Regions from separate parts of the Salimicrobium salexigens genome, predicted to be linked through region 1. Evidence: riboswitches for the same ligand, from Rfam matches in the RefSeq annotation. Region 1 holds a riboswitch; each other region holds the start of a gene.
The links. Region 1 has a riboswitch for S-adenosylmethionine ahead of msrA (peptide-methionine (S)-S-oxide reductase MsrA). Riboswitches for the same ligand answer to the same signal wherever they lie in the genome.

Region 1 (4,623 bases):
TTTATCCGCTTCACTCAGGGACGAATAATCGTCTGTGATCCCTACTTTCTGTAAAAGTTCCGAGACAGCTATTTCATGTTCGCCACTGTGATTACGGACATCGAGAGTAGCCAGATGGAAACCGAACAGACTTACCTGACGGATAAGTTTTCTCAGGCTTTTAAGCTCTCTGCTTTCAGGCTGATGGCGAAGCGCGTTTTCCTGAATCAGGGACAGGTCATTAAGCATCTCATCGGCGCTTCTGTAGCCGGTTTCTGACTGACCTATTTGACGCAGACGCTCTAGTATCACCGCGAATTTTCTGCGGTACACTTCTTTTTCCACTTTCCATACTTTGTCCTCCGGAAGCCACGTTTCTTCTCTTTCGATAGACTGCATGAGCTTCCCGGACACCTGGACGTAAGCAAGCGACTGGCTGAAACGTTTCATCAGATCGACGAGCGAGTCTTCGTATTTTTTTAAAATCAGGTTTCTGTGCTTATGCAGGGTTTCCCAGGTGACTTCCGGCGTCACGTTCGGATTCCCATCCCTGTCTCCGCCGATCCAGGAACCGAAATGAAGAAAATCAGGTACAGACCATTCTTCTTCGGGATAGTTCACCTCAAGCTGATGTTCTAGTTCCTGGTGAATATCCGGTAAGACGTCGAACAACGTATGGTCAAAGTAGTACAGGCCGTTCCTTACTTCATCCATAACGGTCGGTTTCCGCTCCCGGAGCTCTTCTGTCTGCCAAAGTGCGGTGACTTCATTCTGAAGACTGTCCATGACGCCTTCTCTTTCTCTCCGGGTGAGTCTGCTTTCATCCAGCTGTTTCAAAATGGTAGCAATCCTTTTTTGTATTTCCAGTACGGTCCGCTTCGTCGCTTCTGTAGGATGGGCCGTTATGATCAACTCCAAAGAAAGTTTGTCCAGTGTCTCCTGAATGACGTCTTTTGAATAATCATTTTCTTTTAGGTTCTGCACAGCACTCTCCAGTGAAAACGGCTGTACGGACATATCTTCTCTGAGCTGGTACTCTCTCCGCCGGCGTATACGGTGATTCTGTTCGGCTATGTTCACCAGGTGAAAGTATATGGAAAAAGCACGAATCACCTGAGAACGCATAGGCGGTTTTAATTCGGTGATTTCCGACTTTAATGTCTCATAAGTCGAAGAATCAGGGGTGCTCCGCAAGTCCTTTGTTAACTTGCGTATTCTTTCCACTTTATCAAGTAATTCCTGACCGCCCTGATGAACGAGGACTTTACCGAGCATTTCGCCTAAGACCCGTATATCATGACGCAGTGGCGTAGTATGATTGTTAGATGTTGGTTGTGTATTCACTTCTTCACCTTCCTGTATGTTCTATTGGTTTATTCAGCTGTCGGCTGTAGAGAGGGAACCGCAAAGGTTCGTATTTTAATAATATTATCAGAATATTTCATACAGTCAAATGACGGGGCGAAGATGTATACGGCCTTATACAAACGACACCTCTCTTCTAAATGCTCAACGAAGAGAGGTGGAAAGGGTTCAGCTTATTTGTTCCTGTACTTCTTTCATCTGTTCCAGGTGACGCATTTCGTGCCATCCGATGAATTCTACCCACTGCTCCAGATTCATAGCCCCGAAGGAAGGGTGGGGAAAGGAATATTGCTGAAGTGTATTTCCGGATTTGTTGTGAGTCAGAAACATTGTAGCTTCCCTTGTCTTCTCGAGAGCCTCACGTGCTTCCTGTATAGAAGAGAAGGCCCCTGATGGCCGGACTGCTTCCGGCGCTTCCACTTTATGGGAACGGTTGGTTGTACGCTCGATAGGTTTCGGTGATGCAGATTCTTTCGTGCCATTTTTTATGACGTCATTGATCTGTTCAATGATGAAGTTCTCCATCAGATATAAATGTTCCAATATTTCCAGTATAGACCACGTATTATCTGAAGGTTTCTTTCCGGCATCCTCTTCGGAAACCTGACTGATAAAGTCCTGAATAAGCTTTCTTTTGTCTTCCAGTCCGTACATAGTTCGTCATCCTTCCCGGAATTATAACCATTGTGATTATTATAATCGTAACTGTTACTTTATAGACAAAAACACAGGAGGTTAAACATAATTATCAGGGAGGAAAAAAATGAGCTTTACTGCTTTACTTTACTACCGGTTCGTTGTATTATGGAAAATAACTTAAAATTAATAACGAAACTTCTTATCCAGAGAGGCGGAGGGACTGGCCCTTTGAAGCCCGGCAACCATCCTGCTGATGTGAATCAGTGTGAACGGTGCCAATTCCTGTAGAATGGATATCCATTCTAAGAGATGAGAGGATCGAGCGGATATTATAACGTCGACCCCTCTTCCTGGATATTAAGGAGAGGGGATTTTGATTGTTAGCCCGTCTAAACTCTCGGAAGAAGTGTAGTTAGAGAGAAAGGATAAGATATATTATGGCAATCGCTACTTTCGGTGCAGGATGTTTCTGGGGTGTGGAAGCGTTCTTTGACAGATTGAGCGGAGTGACGAATACAACAGTCGGTTATACGGGAGGATTTGTGGAGAATCCGTCCTACGAACAGGTGAAAACCGGGGAAACAGGACATGCGGAGTCCATTCGTATTGAGTTCGACCCTGAAGTGCTCACTTATGAAGCTCTCGTCGAGTACTTCCTTGAAGCCCATGATCCTACTTCCGTCAATCGTCAGGGAGAAGATGTCGGACATCAGTACCGCTCCGTGATTTTTTATGCGAATGAGGAGCAGCGTCAGCAGTCCATTGCGAAAATAAAAGAATGGAACGATCGCGGAATTTTCAAGTCTCCGATTGTAACAGAAGTGGTACCGGCTTCCACTTTTTATGAAGCAGAGGAATATCATCAGCAATATGTTAAAAAATATGGAGCGGCTTGCAGCGCCGTTTAAAACTTCAGCTTTTAGCTGAAGTTTTTTTATTTTATAAAGACTTTTTTAAGAAAAAGTAGCTGCTTTGGCACAGATGAAGCATAGATAATTTAAAACACCATCCGTGTTTTTCCGCTATTATATATTTAAATTGACCAATTCGGTCAACCATGTTAATATAAAAATGACCAAACCGGTCATGTCTAACTGAAAGGAGGTTAGTACCATTAATCCAAATTTTAATAAACTAACTAGGAGCAAGAAAGAACTTATTATTAACGCGTCAATCCAGGAATTTGTTCAAAACGGATTTGATAAAGCCTCAACTAATGCAATTGTAACAAGTGCCAACATTTCCAAAGGGTCGCTGTTCAATTATTTTAATAGCAAGAAAGATCTTTATGTATATTTGATCGAATTAAGCGTTCAGGTTATTGAAGATTTTTATGAGCAAATTGACTTGAGTGAAACAGATCTATTCAAAAGACTTGAAAATATCGGTTTGCAGAAATTGCATATTCAGGAAAAGCATCCTCAAATATTTGATTTCCTGACTGCTGCGGTCCAAGAGGAATCGGTTGAGGTAAAAGAAACTATCAGGAAAAGAATCGATCCCATCTATGAGCGGGGCACAGAATTAATATATAAAGATATTGATTACTCCAAGTTCCGTGAAGGGATCGATATTGAAAAGGCGATTGAGATTCTGAATTGGACGATGTTCGGTTTCAGCGATAAAGCACTTCGACAGATTAATACCTTTGAAAACTTAGAGGAATTCAGAGAAAAATATTTTGCAGAATGGAAGAGGTATTCAGAGATTCTCAAATACAGCTTTTATAAGTAAGCATGAACTGAAAAGTTGAATTCTCTAAAAAAGGAGTGTTCGTGTTATGACAGAGATTGTAACGATCCAAGGTTTACAAAAGAAATTCGGTAAGTTTCAGGCATTACGCGACGTTTCATTCACAGTAAACGCTGGAGAAGTTGTCGGCTTTATTGGTCCGAATGGGGCTGGTAAATCTACTGCTATCCGTATTTTATTGGGAATTATGAAGCGGGATGCAGGTCAAGCACAGATATTCGGTAAGGACGTTTGGAAAGACAGTCTTGAGATACACAAACGAATTTCATATGTCCCGGGAGATGTCACCCTGTGGGGAAACTTGACAGGCGGGGAGATTATTGATTTATTTCTTAAATTGCACGGGGGCGGAAATAAAAAAAAACGCGACTATTTAATAAAACGCTTTGAATTGGATCCTAAGAAAAAAGCCAAAGGGTATTCGAAAGGGAATCGTCAAAAGGTGGGTTTAATAGCAGCATTATCTGCTGATTCGGATCTGTACATTTTCGATGAACCGACTTCAGGTCTTGACCCATTGATGGAAGCGATTTTCCAGGAAGAAGTAGAAAAAATCAAAGAAACTGGCAAATCCATTCTGTTGTCCTCACATATCTTAAGTGAGGTGGAGCGTTTAGCTGACAAAGTGGCAATCATTCGCCAAGGAGAAATCGTGGAATCCGGGAGCCTTGATGATTTACGCCATTTGACCCGTTCTGCAATAACGCTGGTAACAGAGGGGGATGTGGCTGAGATGACCAATGTAAATGGCGTTTTCGATTTCGAACAAAAAGAAGATCAGGCAACGTTCTCTGCGGATAATAAACACCTTGATGAAATTTTAATGGCAGCAAGTAAATTGGGGGTCAAGAAATTTGAATCAGTGCCACCGACTCTTGAAGATTTGTT
Region 2 (4,623 bases), on a different contig from region 1:
AAAAGATGGTCCGCATTAAATTATTCGTCTTCATGTTTCTCGTAACGAGAAGTGCGAGGCCAAGGCCGAATATGTTCAGCAGCAGCACGGTGATAACTGCAAACTTGATAGTGAACCAGATCGAATTCATGAACTCATCTTCCTGGAACAATTTTATGTAGTTTTCCAGACCGACGAAATTGTTCGCCGTTAATCCGTTCCAGTCCGTAAATGAATAAATCAGTCCGTAGACGAACGGGATGACCACAACAATTCCGAGCCCGAGAATAACGGGGGTCAGAAAAAGCCAGAATGATAAACTCCTGTTTCTCATAATAAGTTCCTCCTCAGTTGTAAAAAAGCTCTTCTGTCGCCTTCAGTAACCAATAAGAGCGCTATAGTTCAGCGCTCTTTACCGGTCTTCTGTTATTTGCTTATTGTCTGGCTTCTTCCCAGGCATCAGTCGCCTGTTTCTCCACTTCTTCCCACGTTATATCACCGGCAAGATATTCCTGCATGGCGACGCCGAGAGCATCTTCCGTCCAGGCTGTAGGAGCTCCGAGGAAAACCCAGCCGAGCGTATTCCCTTCTTTCGCGTAGTTGTATATTTCCTGGGAAATAGGATCCGCGATTTCCTGGTCTTCGTACCCTTCGTAAGCAGGAATGAACTTGAATTCTTCCGTTACGAATTTCTTACCTTTGTCAGACGTGTACATCCAGTCGAGGAAATCTTTGGACGCCTGTACCACTTCATCTTCGGATTGCTTGTTTACCACCCAGTAGTTAGGCACGCCTACAGGAATACTTCCTTCATAACCTTCCACCGGAATAGGAAGAAGTCCGACATTGTTTTCGGCGAATTCCTGATCCATGGATTCGATCGTGTTGTACACCCAGTTACCCTGCTGAATCATCGCTACGTTTCCAAGAGAAAAGTGCTCTTCCACCTGCTGGGAATAATCGAGACTCAATACAGGCTGAATGGAATTTTCACTCTGAAGATCCGTGAACTCTTTCATCTGATCTCCCATTGCGAATTCCACAGTCTCCGCTTCATATGCTTCCATTACATCGTGATTGAACTCATCCGCCAGGTAGGCGTTTGCCAGGTGGTTACCCATAACCCACTGTTCTTTGCCGGGGAAAGCGAACGGCGCTTTGATTCCCAATTCTTCTTTATTGGAATTCAGGGTTTCCACGGCACCTTTCAGATCTTCCATCGTCTTGATCGAGGAAGCATCAATACCCGCTTCTTCGAAAACTTTCTTATTGTAAAGAAGTCCATAGCCTTCCTGGTTATAAGGAAGTCCGAGAACCTGATCGTCACGACTTACACCGTTCAACGTCCCCTCAAGAGCCGCTTCGGCAGCTTTCGTATCCGAAACGTCGGCCAGATATTCTTCGTACTCGTCCACGTCCGTCGGTCCGCCGACGTTGAAGACGTCAGGCTCTTCGCCGGAGGAGAAGGAAGTTTTCAGTGAAGCACCGTAATCGTTACCGCCACCGACGGTTTTGACGTTAATATTGACGTCCGGGTTCTCTTCTTCATACATCGATACAAGTTCTTCAAACTGATCTTTGAATTCCACTTTGAATTGAAAAACGTCAACCGTAACCGCTTCGCCGTTGCCGCCTTCTCCTCCACCGTCATTACTTCCGCCGGAAGATTCTTCACCTGAGCCGAACGAACAGCCCGCCAGCACACTTGAAGCCAATAGAGCCGTAGCAATCCCTGAATAAAACTTTTTCTTCTTCATTCCATACACTCCCTTTTACTGTTTCTGATGTTTTGAATCCGCTTACAACTTACACAAAAAAATAAAGGACGCCGGAAAAGTTTGTGCATTCGTTTGCAAAAATATCCAATAAATTACTCCTTCTCCTATGTAAAGAAAAGGACAGGTGACAGAAGCGATACTGTGAATTCGTTTGCACAGTTTCATTGTCTGTATCTTAGCACGATTACAAACATATTACAATAAGTATTCTGAAAAATATGTATCATATTATTTTTTTCCATACAAAAAAAGCCGAAGGGGGTACCCTTCAGCTCTTTACGCATAATTAAATTAAAAGCTTCTTTCTTCTTGCACGTTATCGTCCTGATCGAGAATCAGAACTTTACTCGGAGAGTTCTTCTTCGCAATTTCTTCGGCTTTGCTGACTGCGGAATCAAAATCTTCGAAGAAATCCGTCGGAGCGATGTCTTCGATTTTAATGTACCAGCCGTTTTTGTCCTTGTTTTGTACTACGCTATATTCTTTTACCATAATTAATCCACTCCTCTTTTAATGATCGGATACTTTTGATTGTACCCCGCCTCTTTTTCCTTCAAACATATCTCAAATAGTCAGAAAATTAGTTGACATACCTTTCCTCTGGTGGTTATACTTCATAATAAGCTTAAATTGAATAGTTCGTGCGACTCTTATTAAGAGCGGCTGAGGGATTAGGCCCTGTGAAGCCCGGCAACCTTCAAACATCAGTTTGAAAAGGTGCTACGTCCTACAGATCTTACTGATCTGGAAGATAAGAGGAGGCAATATATAAATCAGCCCTCTTCTTAACTTATCAGAAGGGGGCTTTTTCTGTGCCCGGTCTCCCCGGCCGCATTACCTATACAATTCCACTGGAGGGAAGATAGATGTCCGTCAATCATATCCGAACATGTGAAACCGTTTATAAAGAAGTGTCGATCGGGGAGTTCATTTGCGAATCAGGTGAACGGCTGCCGGAAGTTACCCTTGCCTATGAGCAATCCGGCAACCAGAATGCGCCCCTGCTCCTTATATGTCACGCTCTCACAGGCAATCAGTACACCGTGGGTACGGAAGAAGAGCCCGGATGGTGGAGAGGTCTATTCGGAAAAGAAGGGATAGTCCCGGAAGAAGAGTTTCAGACTGTCACCTTCAACGTGCTTGGTGGCTGTCACGGTTCTACGGGGCCTGCGAGCGTAAATCCCGAAAATGGAGAGGTCTATCGCCTCGACTTCCCTTCCATAACAATCAGAGATGTAGTACGGGCTCAGAAAAGGGCTCTGGAAGTTCTCGGCTTCACGCACATACATGCCGTACTCGGCGGGTCACTCGGTGGTATGCAGGTGTATGAGTGGGGGCTTATGTACCCGGATGCGATGGATAAGCTGTTTATTCTCGCTTCCACCCCGGCCCTCAGCGATTATGGAATAGCATTCAACCATATAGGGGCGGAAGCGATAAAACGTGACCCGCGGTGGGACAATGGTAATTATCAATCGAATGAGAACCTCGACGGTTTTGAAATTGCGAGAATGACGGGGATGGTCACTTACAGAAGCAGATCTCTGTTTCACCAGCGCTTCAACCGCCGGCAGAACGAAGAAAGTTATCATATCCAGTCCTATCTGGATCATCAGGGGAAGAAGATTAAAAAACGGTTCGATGCCAACAGCTACCTTTACCTTCTTGAGGCGATGAACCATCATGATATTACAAGAAACAGAGGAGCCATGGAAGATACGGTGCAACAGTACAGAGCAGATATTTATACGATGAGTTTCGAGAAAGATCTCATATATCCGAAGGAATCCATGGAAGAATTTTCACTCCTCACTCCACACGCTGTGCATTTCCATATCGATACCGAATTCGGTCACGACGGCTTCCTTGTCGAATTCGATAAGTGGGGAGAGTTCATCAGATATCACTTACGTGTTTAACGGCTGCAGAAGATCCGTTATCAAAAAAGAGCCAGGCCGGGAGACAATAAAAAAACAGCACATTACCTCCACCGGCCGCAGCCGCCTGAGGTCTCTGTGCTGTTCCTTAGAAGATTACATTCCGGCCAGTCGTTCTGCTCCGGACTTTTCCCTGCCTGTTTCCTTTTCCCTGCTCCTGGAGTCTTTCAGCTCAGGAAGTACTTCCCGTAATAACGCAGGAGTTTTTTCATTCAATCCGCTCATGACAAGCTGCCCGTTCGAACGGGCGGAATTCACGAGCTGCTCCGTCACCCACGCCTCGGACTTCCCGGCCCAGTTAGGGCGATTGATGAGTGCTTTTTCCGGGCTCACCCTGTCCCCGGAAACCAGCACCTCCTGCTGACCTGTAATGGAGCTGAGCAGGTTCACGGAACGTTCCCGGTATTCGCTTTCTTTCTTATCCGAGAGACGTCCCGGGAGCCTCTGGTTCCATGTATGAGCGACCACAGCGTGCCCCTGTTCTTTTATAGCTTCCACCGCGGCCGGATATCGTTCGACACGTTTGCCGATCAAAAAGAACACAGCTTTCCGGTCGTTCTTCTCCAGCGCCCGGAGGATCTCTTCTGTCCTCTTCGGATGGGGGCCTCCCATCACTGCTACAGGATACTCTTCTAACATTTTTTCGGTAACAGGAATTTCAGTGATCTCTTTCTCCGTATGAAAAATCCCCGGTCTCTCCGTCATATCCGAACGCTTCTTCATGAACTTTTCTTTGAACCACTCCGGGTGCTCCTGTTTATTCACCCGTACGGACTGATTCCCCGCGAAGAAAGTGAAAGCGTCCCCTTCATACGTAAAGCTGTTAAGTTCCTTCTCCGATAGTTTGCGTTCAAAGGTGCGTTCCAGATGGTCCCGGATTTCTTCATAATCATTCTCACTCCGAAGAAAATGGGTAAGCGAAAGTTTCT
Region 3 (4,623 bases), 130 kb from region 1:
AGGAAGCGGAACAGCAGTCCGTAGGTGAGGTAATAAAAGAATACCGGAAAGTGGGTGGAGAACGCTTCCTCAAGCGGCACGGAACTTCCGTACACATCCAGTCCCGTCCGGAACAGCACGACCGACGTCGCTACTGCCAGTGTCAGGGTGACCTGGCGCAGATTCGCCCTCCACAGCAGAAAAAAGAAAAACAGGGGGGTGCCGAAACTTACCCGGAAGCTTCCCTCAAACGGATAAAATTTCAGCTCTCCGGCCAGCGGCACCATCACAATAACCATTATAACAATCAGCAGTTTCTTTTTAATCATCATGGTCTCTCCTTCAAAAATTCACGGATTTATTTGTATGTATGCGTAGATTTCTGTATGTATCCGTAGGTATGCGCTTACATTGTGTATTACATATTGACTGGAGGGTTGTTATGAAAAATAATCTCGTATTCCAAATATTCATCGCTTTCTTTTTAGCAATTGTTCTCGGCATTTTCGTCGGACCTGACATACAAGTAGTACAGCCGCTCGGAGATCTTTTCCTCAGGCTTATTAAATTTATCATTGTTCCCCTCGTTCTGTCTTCCCTGGTAGTCGGAGTTGCCAGCACCGGGGATCTGAAAGAGCTCGGGAACCTGAGTTTCAAAACGGTTTCCTACTACATGGTGACGACAGCGGTCGCCATCTCCATCGGGCTTCTGAGCGGAAATCTGTTCTCTCCCGGAACCGGAGTTGATATTGAAGTTCCGGAAGGTGAACAGGTCGCTGCCCAGGAAACTCCCGGAATTAAAGAGACGCTGCTGAACATTGTGCCGACCAACCCGATTGCCGCACTTACGGAAGGTAACATGCTGCAGGTCATCTTCTTTGCCATCTTCCTCGGCATCGGTATCACGATGGCAGGTGAAAAAGCACGTACACTTTATCAAATATTCGATCAGCTGGCGGAAGTCATGTATAAAATCACCGGTGTCGTAATGAGATTCGCCCCCATCGGTATATTCGGCCTTATCGCACCTACCGTCGGGGAATACGGGGTGTCCGTACTGTGGCCTTTATTCAAGGTCATTCTCGCGCTGCTCGTCGGCTCACTCGTGCACGTTCTGCTCGTCTACTCGTTTTCCGTGAAAGTTTTCGGCAAGATGAGCCCCGTCACTTTCTTCAAGGAATTGATACCGGTCATTATGGTGGCTTTCAGTACGTCCAGCAGCTCGGGAACTTTACCTATGACGATCAAGTATTCCGAAGAAAAATTGAAAGTACCGCAAAAGATCAGCAGTTTCGTACTGCCGCTCGGCGCGACCATCAACATGAACGGTACAGCCCTGTATCAGGGGGTCTGCGTGCTGTTCGTCGCTCAGTACTTTGGAATGGAACTGACTTTCATCGATCAGCTTACCGTCGTGCTGACCGCTACACTGGCTTCCATCGGAACCGCCGGCGTCCCGAGTGCCGGACTTATTATGCTGTCGATGGTTATGACTTCCATCGGTCTGCCACTCGAAGGTATAGCACTGCTCGCAGGAATCGACCGTATTCTGGATATGATCAGAACTTCCGTGAACGTTCTCGGGGATGCATCAGCCGCAGTCGTTGTCAGCTCGTCTGACAGGAACCGCCCCGATGTTCTGGAAGACGAAGAAAACTACACAACCGCCCACTACGGGTAATAAGAATTCACAGAGAGAGGAAAGATACCATGAACCGTTTATATCGTACAGAAACAGACTCTATCGGAGAAAAAGAGATTCCCGCCGAAGCTTACTACGGCATCCAGACACTGCGTGCCAAAGAAAACTTCCCGATTACAGGGTACAACCTCGATGATTCCATGATTACGGCCGTGGCTATGGTCAAAAAAGCGGCAGCTATGGCGAACAGGGACGCCGGCCACCTCCCTCTTCACATAAGCGAAGCTATCATCGGGGCTGCCGATGAACTGCTGGAAGGCTATTACCATGACCAGTTTCTTGTAGATCCTATCCAGGGCGGAGCCGGTACTTCCGTGAATATGAATGCGAACGAAGTTATCGCAAATCGGGCTCTTGAAATCGCAGGACGGGACAAAGGCGACTACGATTATATCAATCCGAATAACCATGTGAATATGGCACAGTCGACCAACGACGTCTTCCCTACCACAATGCATATCGCTGCTGTAACCGGGATGACCCGGCTGGAACAGACGATGGAAACGATGGCTGATACATTCGGTAAAAAGGCGGCTGATTTCGATCACATCATCAAAGTCGGACGTACGCACCTGCAGGACGCCGTTCCGATCCGGCTCGGACAGGAACTGAAAAGCTACCAGCGTGTGATCGAACGCGACCTCAACCGGATTAGACGCTCCAAAGATAATCTGTTCGAAATCAACATGGGGGCAACAGCGGTCGGTACCGGTCTGAACGCCGATCCGGTATACACGAAGCTCGTAGTGGAGTATCTGGCTGACATCAGCGGACTTCCGCTCAGGGCAGCAGAGAACCTGGTAGACACTACCCAGAACACCGATGCTTACACGGAAGTTTCTTCCGCTTTGAAAAACACTATGACGAGCATGTCCAAAATAGCGAATGATTTTCGTCTGATGGCCTCCGGGCCGAGAACCGGACTGAGCGAAATCACTCTCCCGGCCCGACAGCCGGGCTCGTCCATTATGCCCGGGAAAGTGAACCCGGTCATGCCGGAAGTTATTAACCAGATCGCTTTTCAAGTTATGGGAAACGACCACACGGTGAGCATGGCTTCAGAAGCCGGACAGTTGGAGCTGAACGTCATGGAACCGGTCATGATTTTCAATCTGCTTGAATCCATCACTGTTATGAACAACGGGTTCGGCGTTTTCACGGATCTGTGCCTGAAAGATCTGCAGGCGAACGAAGAAGTACTCCGGGAGAACGTGGAGAAAAGCCTTGGAATCATTACGGCTTTAAGCCCGCACATCGGTTACGAACGCTCTTCACAAATCGCCCAGGAAGGCATAAGAACGGGCAAAACGGTGCGTACCCTCTGTATGGAGTATGAGGTTTTGAATTATGAAGACCTGGAAATTATTCTCGACAGTTATGAAATGACCTACCCGGGTATTGCAGGAGCACACCTGAAGGAAGAAATGACAGTCTGATACAGCAGCTTTAAAGGGACGCCCTTCGGCGTCCCTTTTTTTGAGAACGAAATACAGTCCTGTCTTTTCTATTTTTCGAAATTTCTAAAAAATCATTGACATTCCTTTTCTTCCCCCGGTAGAATGAACGTTAATTTCATACACATCTTATCAAGAGCGGTGGAGGAATCTGGTCCTGTGATCCCGCGGCAACCTGTTCGTAAAGAACAAGGTGCTTCTTCCAGCAGACACTATCTGTCTGAAAGATAAGAGCAGGGACGCTCAGGAGAACCCTTCTATTTTTCTTACGGAAAAGTGGAAGGGTTCTTTTTGTATGTACAGATATGTAAAGGAGGAGAGGAAATGAATTCTTATGGAGTATGGGTCATTACACTGGCGCTGTTATATACGCTCGCGTTAATCATCGTCGGCAACGTGGCAAAGCGGAAAGCCGGCCGGGGCGAGCAATATTTTATAGGGGGACGGACGTTCCGGTGGTGGACGGTCGCTTTCTGTATTACAGGTCTTTTTTCGGGTTCAACGTACATATCGATTGTGGAGCTTTCGTATCTTACGGGGATCTCAGCTATATGGTACGGGGTCGCAGAAACACTGCAGGTTCTCCTGATCGCCCTTCTGCTTATAAAATCGTTCCGGGAGAAATTGATCGTCACCATCACCGGATTGATCGGTGATCAGTTCGGCAGACGTGCCAAAGCTTTATCCGGCGCCATTACGGCCTTCGCTTTCCCGATGTGGTCGGTGGCCACGGCCATTGCATTCGCTTCTGCCTTCCACGTCTTCACCGGCGTGTCTCTGTCTTTATCCGTGGCGTTCACAGCCCTTCTTTTATTCGTCTATTTACAGTCGGGCGGCATGTGGGCGGTCGCCTTTACACAAACGATGAACACTATCATTTTCGCCCTCATGTTCATAATCGGTGCAGCAGCGTTCTTCATTAAACCCGGCATTTCCGGTCTGCAGCAGCTGGCAGTCGAACAGCCCGGGATGTTCGACTGGGACGGAGCCGGTCTTCAGGTCATTCTCGTATGGTTTGCCACATTTCTTGTGAACGTCATTTTAGCTCAGGCTGCTTTCCAGATGGCTCTGTCCTGCAGAACACCGGAAGAAGGGCAAAAAGGACTGATTGTGGCAGAAGTGATGAGCATCCCCTTCATTCTTTTCGGGATCCTCTTCGGACTCTCGGCGGCTGCGGTTGTCCCCGATGCAAGTCTCGGTCTCATAGCACTGCCCCGGTACCTGATGGGAGTCCTCCCCGCTCCGCTGGTCGGGATGTTCTTCCTCGGTATCTGGGCCTGTGCTCTCGGGTGGGGTGCCCCGTGTCAGTTCTCAGGCGCTACAAGTCTCGGAAAAGATGTGGGGAGCGCTATCTTCCCTGACGCTTCTCCCGAAAAGCTGGTCACGTATACGAAATGGTCACTGCTGCTCCTTACAGGCCTGATGATTGTCTTCGGCTTCCTGCGTACGGAACAGTCGGCCTGGTGGAACGTACTCGCCTGGACGATG
Region 4 (4,623 bases), on a different contig from region 1:
GGAGCGATCGTCTGTTTCCAGCCCTCGACAGAAGAGCTGATATCTTCGCTGAGATGACGGATGAGTGAAAGTGTGTCTTTGGATGTTTCAGTAACCTGATCTTTGAATTGTTTACCATCCTGACCGGACCTGCGTAAAAGACTGTTCAATTCTTTACTTTTACTGACAGCGTTCGAGCGGAATTCCTGGCCGGACGAGGGAGTGCTGAAAAGAACGTAAAGGGCTCCGGCAGCACTTCCGGAAACAATTCCCATAACAAACGGTTTAACTCGGACCATTCTGTTTCCTCCTTTACTCACTAACCTGTACCTGTTTACTGTTTCTCCTGATATGTATACATTTAAACCTTTTCCTCCTGAAAGCAGGAGAGCGGCCAGATAGAGAGACCGCTCCTGTAAAGTCAGGAAGCGCGAAGTGTCTGTGCCGGAGAGTTTCTCATAATTCTGAGAGAAACGGGGTGCAATACCACCATCAGCACAGTGTTTAAAAGCGCTGTCGGGAGTACTACAGTCAGGAATATGGCTATAAAGCCTGCATCCATTAAACCGATAACGAACAGAATCAACCCCAGGAAAATGGAGCCGCTGACAATCGTTCCGACAGCCGTAAGAACAGCTGCTTTGATGCGTTCCTGTTTGAAGTTACGCATGGCGAGAACGAGCACAAATACAATCATACCTGTGACGGGTTTTTCAATAAGGTTTGCGATCTGTCCGCCCGGTGCGGTGGTGGTTAATGCAGAGACGATTCCTGTAGCTGTGGAAAGCACAAGAACGTAAGATACTTTGGGGAACATAATAATCCCCAAAAACATCATGGCAAGCAGCATATCCGGCCTCATTCCGAAAAATATCGGCGGCATGACTGCATGCAGTACAGCCCCTATTCCTATAAACAACGACAGCAACACCAGTACACGAGTATTCATCTAATCTCTCCTCTTCTAAGCTTTTCTGATTTCACTCCAACCGTACCCTCGTGGTCGATTGCGAATGTGTTATAAGTATAACAAAAGTCCCGTACAGTTTCTAAGAAATCTTTTCAGCAATCGTCTGCGACAGTTCCTGAAGCTGTTCCGGAGTGTAGGAATTACTGTTGTCCGTCCATTTGACTCCGAAACCGTCTCCATTTTCGTACCTTGGAAGAACGTGGATGTGTAAGTGAAATACAGACTGATAGGCTGCTTCGTCGTTATTATTTACGATGTTCACCCCATCCGCATCAAAAGCGGATTTAACGGCCGTGGCGATTTTCGGTATTCGTGCAAACACATTGGAGGCTACTTGCGGGTGAGTTTCGTAGATGTTTTTAGTATGCTGTTTTGGAATGACGAGCGTATGACCTTTGGTGACCTGACTAATGTCTAAAAAGGCATAAACTTCTTCGTCTTCATATACTTTGGCTGATGGAATTTCTCCGTTGATAATTTTGCAGAAAATACAATCTGTCATAAATATTCCCTCCTTGATGGGTATTGTACCATAGCAGGACGCAAGAACTGTAATAGGAAAGCCAACTATGGTACTATTTTTTAAAGGAAGGGACCACTACATACGAAAAGAGGGAGTCAGATTGGAATCACTATTACATATCGAAAATTTATTTGGGGGCTATACCCGGAAAAACGTTCTGCACGGCATTTCTCTTCAGGTGAATTCCGGTGAAATAGTTGGTCTTATCGGATTGAACGGCGCCGGGAAAAGTACGACCATCAAGCACGTTATCGGAATGATGGAGGCGAAAAAAGGAAGTGTTTCCATAAACAGTACGTCTTTCAGGGAGAACCCCGAAAGCTATCGTCAACAGCTTGCCTATATCCCCGAGATGCCTATTCTGTACGATGAACTTACGCTGGAAGAGCACCTGCGCCTGACTGCCCGTGCGTATCACATTGATGAACAGACTTTTAACAGCAGAGTCCCCCCTCTCTTAAAAGAATTTCATATGGAAAAAAGGCTTCACTGGTTTCCTGTTCACTTCTCCAAGGGGATGCGTCAGAAAGTCATGATTATGTGTGCTTTTCTGATCGAACCCGCTTTATATATCGTAGATGAGCCGTTTGTAGGGCTCGACCCGCTCGGCATCCAGTCTTATCTGGAATGGATGGAAGAAATGAAGGAGAACGGGGCCGGGGTTCTTATGTCGACTCATATACTCGCCACTGCAGAGAAATACTGTGACCGCTTTGTCATTCTTCATGAAGGAGAAATCAGAGCAGACGGGACACTGGAAGAACTTCGCACATTCTTTTCCATGCCGCGGGCTTCCCTCGACGATATATATGTACGATTGACGAAGGACGATTCCCATGATTAACGCCAGACGTTTCTGGAAAGAGCGGATGAGGGAACACACGAAAGAACTGAGCCGGTATACGCGCTATATTTTTAACGGTCATATTGCGGTAGTGATGTTTTTTCTTCTTTCGGCCGGTGCATACTTTTATCAGCAGTGGCTGCAGACCGTTCCGGAAGATTTCCCCGCCGGACTGATTGTAGCTCTGGTTTTCGCCAGCATTACATCCTACAGTCCGGTACGTACAATGATCAAAGAACCGGACCTGGTTTTTCTTCTGCCGGCGGAGTTCGAGTTGAAGGATTATTTCCGTTTCAGTCTTTACTATAGTTATGTGGTGCAGCTTTACGTAATTTTTCTTGCGGGGGCTGCGCTCGGACCTTTGTATTTTACCGTGTATCCTGAACTGGGTACGGATCACTACCTCGCCATCATTCTGCTTATGCTTGTCGTGAAGGCGGGAGTAATGCAGTCCAACTGGTGGATGCTGCAGGAACGTCAGCCTTCTATACGTATCGGCTATCAGGCGGCGGCGTGGATAGTTTCAGCCGCCCTGTTTTACTCTGCGGCCGTTGGTGCCCTCTTGTTTGTCGTTCCGGGTCTTGTGCTCTTGAGCGGGCTTGTAGTATATGCCTGGAGAGTATCGAAGCAGAAAGCCGGGCTTGCCTGGGATCTTCTGCTGGAAAAAGACCAGGGACGGATGAGAGTGTTCTACAGGCTGGCTAATATGTTCACAGACGTTCCGCATCTGAAAAGCCGGGTGAAACGAAGGCGTCTTATCGTAAAACTTTTGACCGCCCGCATTCCTTTTTCCGGAGATACAACGTACACTTACCTGTACCGAATTACTTTTGCAAGATCCGGCGATTACAGCGGGATGTACATTCGTCTGGCTGCTATAGGTGCTCTTGCTGTATGGTTCGTTCCTAATATGATGATAAGTGTAATTATCGGTGTCCTGTTTCTTTATTTGAGCGGATTCCAGATGATGACGTTGTGGCAGCATCATCGGACTATCGCCTGGCTGGATATTTATCCGGTCTCCTTTGAACAGAGAAAAGAAGAATTGATACGTTTCCTGAGACAGCTTCTTTTCTTCCAGACACTCATTTTCGTCGTGGTATTTGCTGTGCAGATGATGTGGGCGGGAGCCCTTTTGATGGCGTTCGGAGGTATTTTTTTCAGTCGGTTATTTACGGAAACCTTTGTAAGGAAACGACTGAATTGAAAAATAATTAAAAAAATATTGACGAATGCTGCGTTCGTCTATATAATTGGTGAAAATCAAATGAATATTAATGGACTCTTATCCAGAGAGGTGGAGGGACTGGCCCTTTGAAACCTCGGCAACCATTGTTTAAAAGCGAACTGGTGCCAATTCCAGCAAAGCCTGTGCTTTGAAAAGATGAGAGGACGATAGTACACAAATGTGTAGAAATCGGCCTCTTTTCAGGAGGTCGATTTTTTTATGGGAGGGATGCCACTATGGTACACGAGAGAGCGACAATACTGACGCAGGCCGGAAACAGGACGGACCCCGGTACCGGCGCAGTAAGCACTCCGGTTTATTTTTCCACAAGTTATGCCCATCACGGGCTCGGGGAATCCACCGGTTTTGATTACACAAGGACGGCTAACCCCACGCGCTCTGTTTTGGAGAAAACACTTCAGGAACTCGAAAAGGGAGACGGGGCTTTTGCCTGCAGTTCCGGAATGGCAGCTATCCATACAGTTTTCGGTCTGTTCCGCTCGGGGGAGGAGGTGATCGTTTCACGTGATTTGTACGGCGGGACCTACCGGCTGTTTGAAGAAGTTCTTGCCCGGTACGGGATAACTTTTCGTTATGCAGACCTCACGAATGATGCGGCACTGGAGAGTGAAATGAGGGAAAGGACAAAAGCCGTATTTTTCGAGACTCCGGCCAATCCTTTGATGAAGGAGGTGGACATTTCGAAATGCGCTGCTGTCTGCAGAAAATACGGTGTAAGGCTAATAGTGGATAACACGTTTTATTCACCTCTCCTTCAGAATCCTCTGGAAGAAGGGGCGGACATCGTTATCCACAGCGGTACGAAGTATCTTGGAGGTCATAATGACGTCCTGGCGGGGGCGATCATAACGAAAGGGGAGGAGCTCACCCGCACTGTCCAGAACCTTCATAACGGGATTGGTGCGACACTGTCGGCGATGGATTCCTGGCTTTTACTGAGAGGGATGAAAACGCTCCACATACGTATGAAACAGCACGAGGAGAATGCGGAAACAATTGTTGATTATCTGAAGAGCCGTGAAGAGGTCCGGGAAGTCCTGTATCCGGGACGGGGCGGG

Region 2: another riboswitch for S-adenosylmethionine. It lies ahead of metX (homoserine O-acetyltransferase MetX); the one in region 1 lies ahead of msrA (peptide-methionine (S)-S-oxide reductase MsrA).
Region 3: another riboswitch for S-adenosylmethionine. It lies ahead of BW931_RS07185 (sodium:solute symporter family protein); the one in region 1 lies ahead of msrA (peptide-methionine (S)-S-oxide reductase MsrA).
Region 4: another riboswitch for S-adenosylmethionine. It lies ahead of BW931_RS00465 (aminotransferase class I/II-fold pyridoxal phosphate-dependent enzyme); the one in region 1 lies ahead of msrA (peptide-methionine (S)-S-oxide reductase MsrA).

Annotation. Positions count from the first base shown of each region.
Region 1 covers NZ_FTOK01000005.1:169,921-174,543, forward strand. The annotation lists gene ppc (phosphoenolpyruvate carboxylase) at 1-1,323, opposite strand, end outside; gene BW931_RS07780 (DinB family protein) at 1,513-1,998, opposite strand; SAM riboswitch class I at 2,180-2,299, shown strand; gene msrA (peptide-methionine (S)-S-oxide reductase MsrA) at 2,421-2,891, shown strand; partial or broken gene BW931_RS13770 (TetR/AcrR family transcriptional regulator) at 3,145-3,264, shown strand; gene BW931_RS07790 (TetR/AcrR family transcriptional regulator) at 3,280-3,717, shown strand; gene BW931_RS07795 (ABC transporter ATP-binding protein) at 3,764-4,623, shown strand, end outside.
Region 2 covers NZ_FTOK01000006.1:58,577-63,199, reverse strand. The annotation lists gene BW931_RS08470 (carbohydrate ABC transporter permease) at 1-313, opposite strand, end outside; gene BW931_RS08465 (ABC transporter substrate-binding protein) at 414-1,736, opposite strand; gene BW931_RS08460 (DUF2188 domain-containing protein) at 2,049-2,249, opposite strand; SAM riboswitch class I at 2,405-2,515, shown strand; gene metX (homoserine O-acetyltransferase MetX) at 2,624-3,676, shown strand; gene BW931_RS08450 (polysaccharide deacetylase family protein) at 3,791-4,623, opposite strand, start outside.
Region 3 covers NZ_FTOK01000005.1:40,094-44,716, reverse strand. The annotation lists gene BW931_RS07200 (ATP-binding protein) at 1-308, opposite strand, end outside; gene BW931_RS07195 (dicarboxylate/amino acid:cation symporter) at 422-1,660, shown strand; gene aspA (aspartate ammonia-lyase) at 1,690-3,117, shown strand; SAM riboswitch class I at 3,262-3,369, shown strand; gene BW931_RS07185 (sodium:solute symporter family protein) at 3,460-4,623, shown strand, end outside.
Region 4 covers NZ_FTOK01000001.1:76,089-80,711, forward strand. The annotation lists gene BW931_RS00440 (YtxH domain-containing protein) at 1-278, opposite strand, end outside; gene BW931_RS00445 (tryptophan transporter) at 401-928, opposite strand; gene BW931_RS00450 (HIT family protein) at 1,029-1,451, opposite strand; gene BW931_RS00455 (ABC transporter ATP-binding protein) at 1,573-2,316, shown strand; gene BW931_RS00460 (ABC transporter permease) at 2,309-3,523, shown strand; SAM riboswitch class I at 3,599-3,707, shown strand; gene BW931_RS00465 (aminotransferase class I/II-fold pyridoxal phosphate-dependent enzyme) at 3,781-4,623, shown strand, end outside.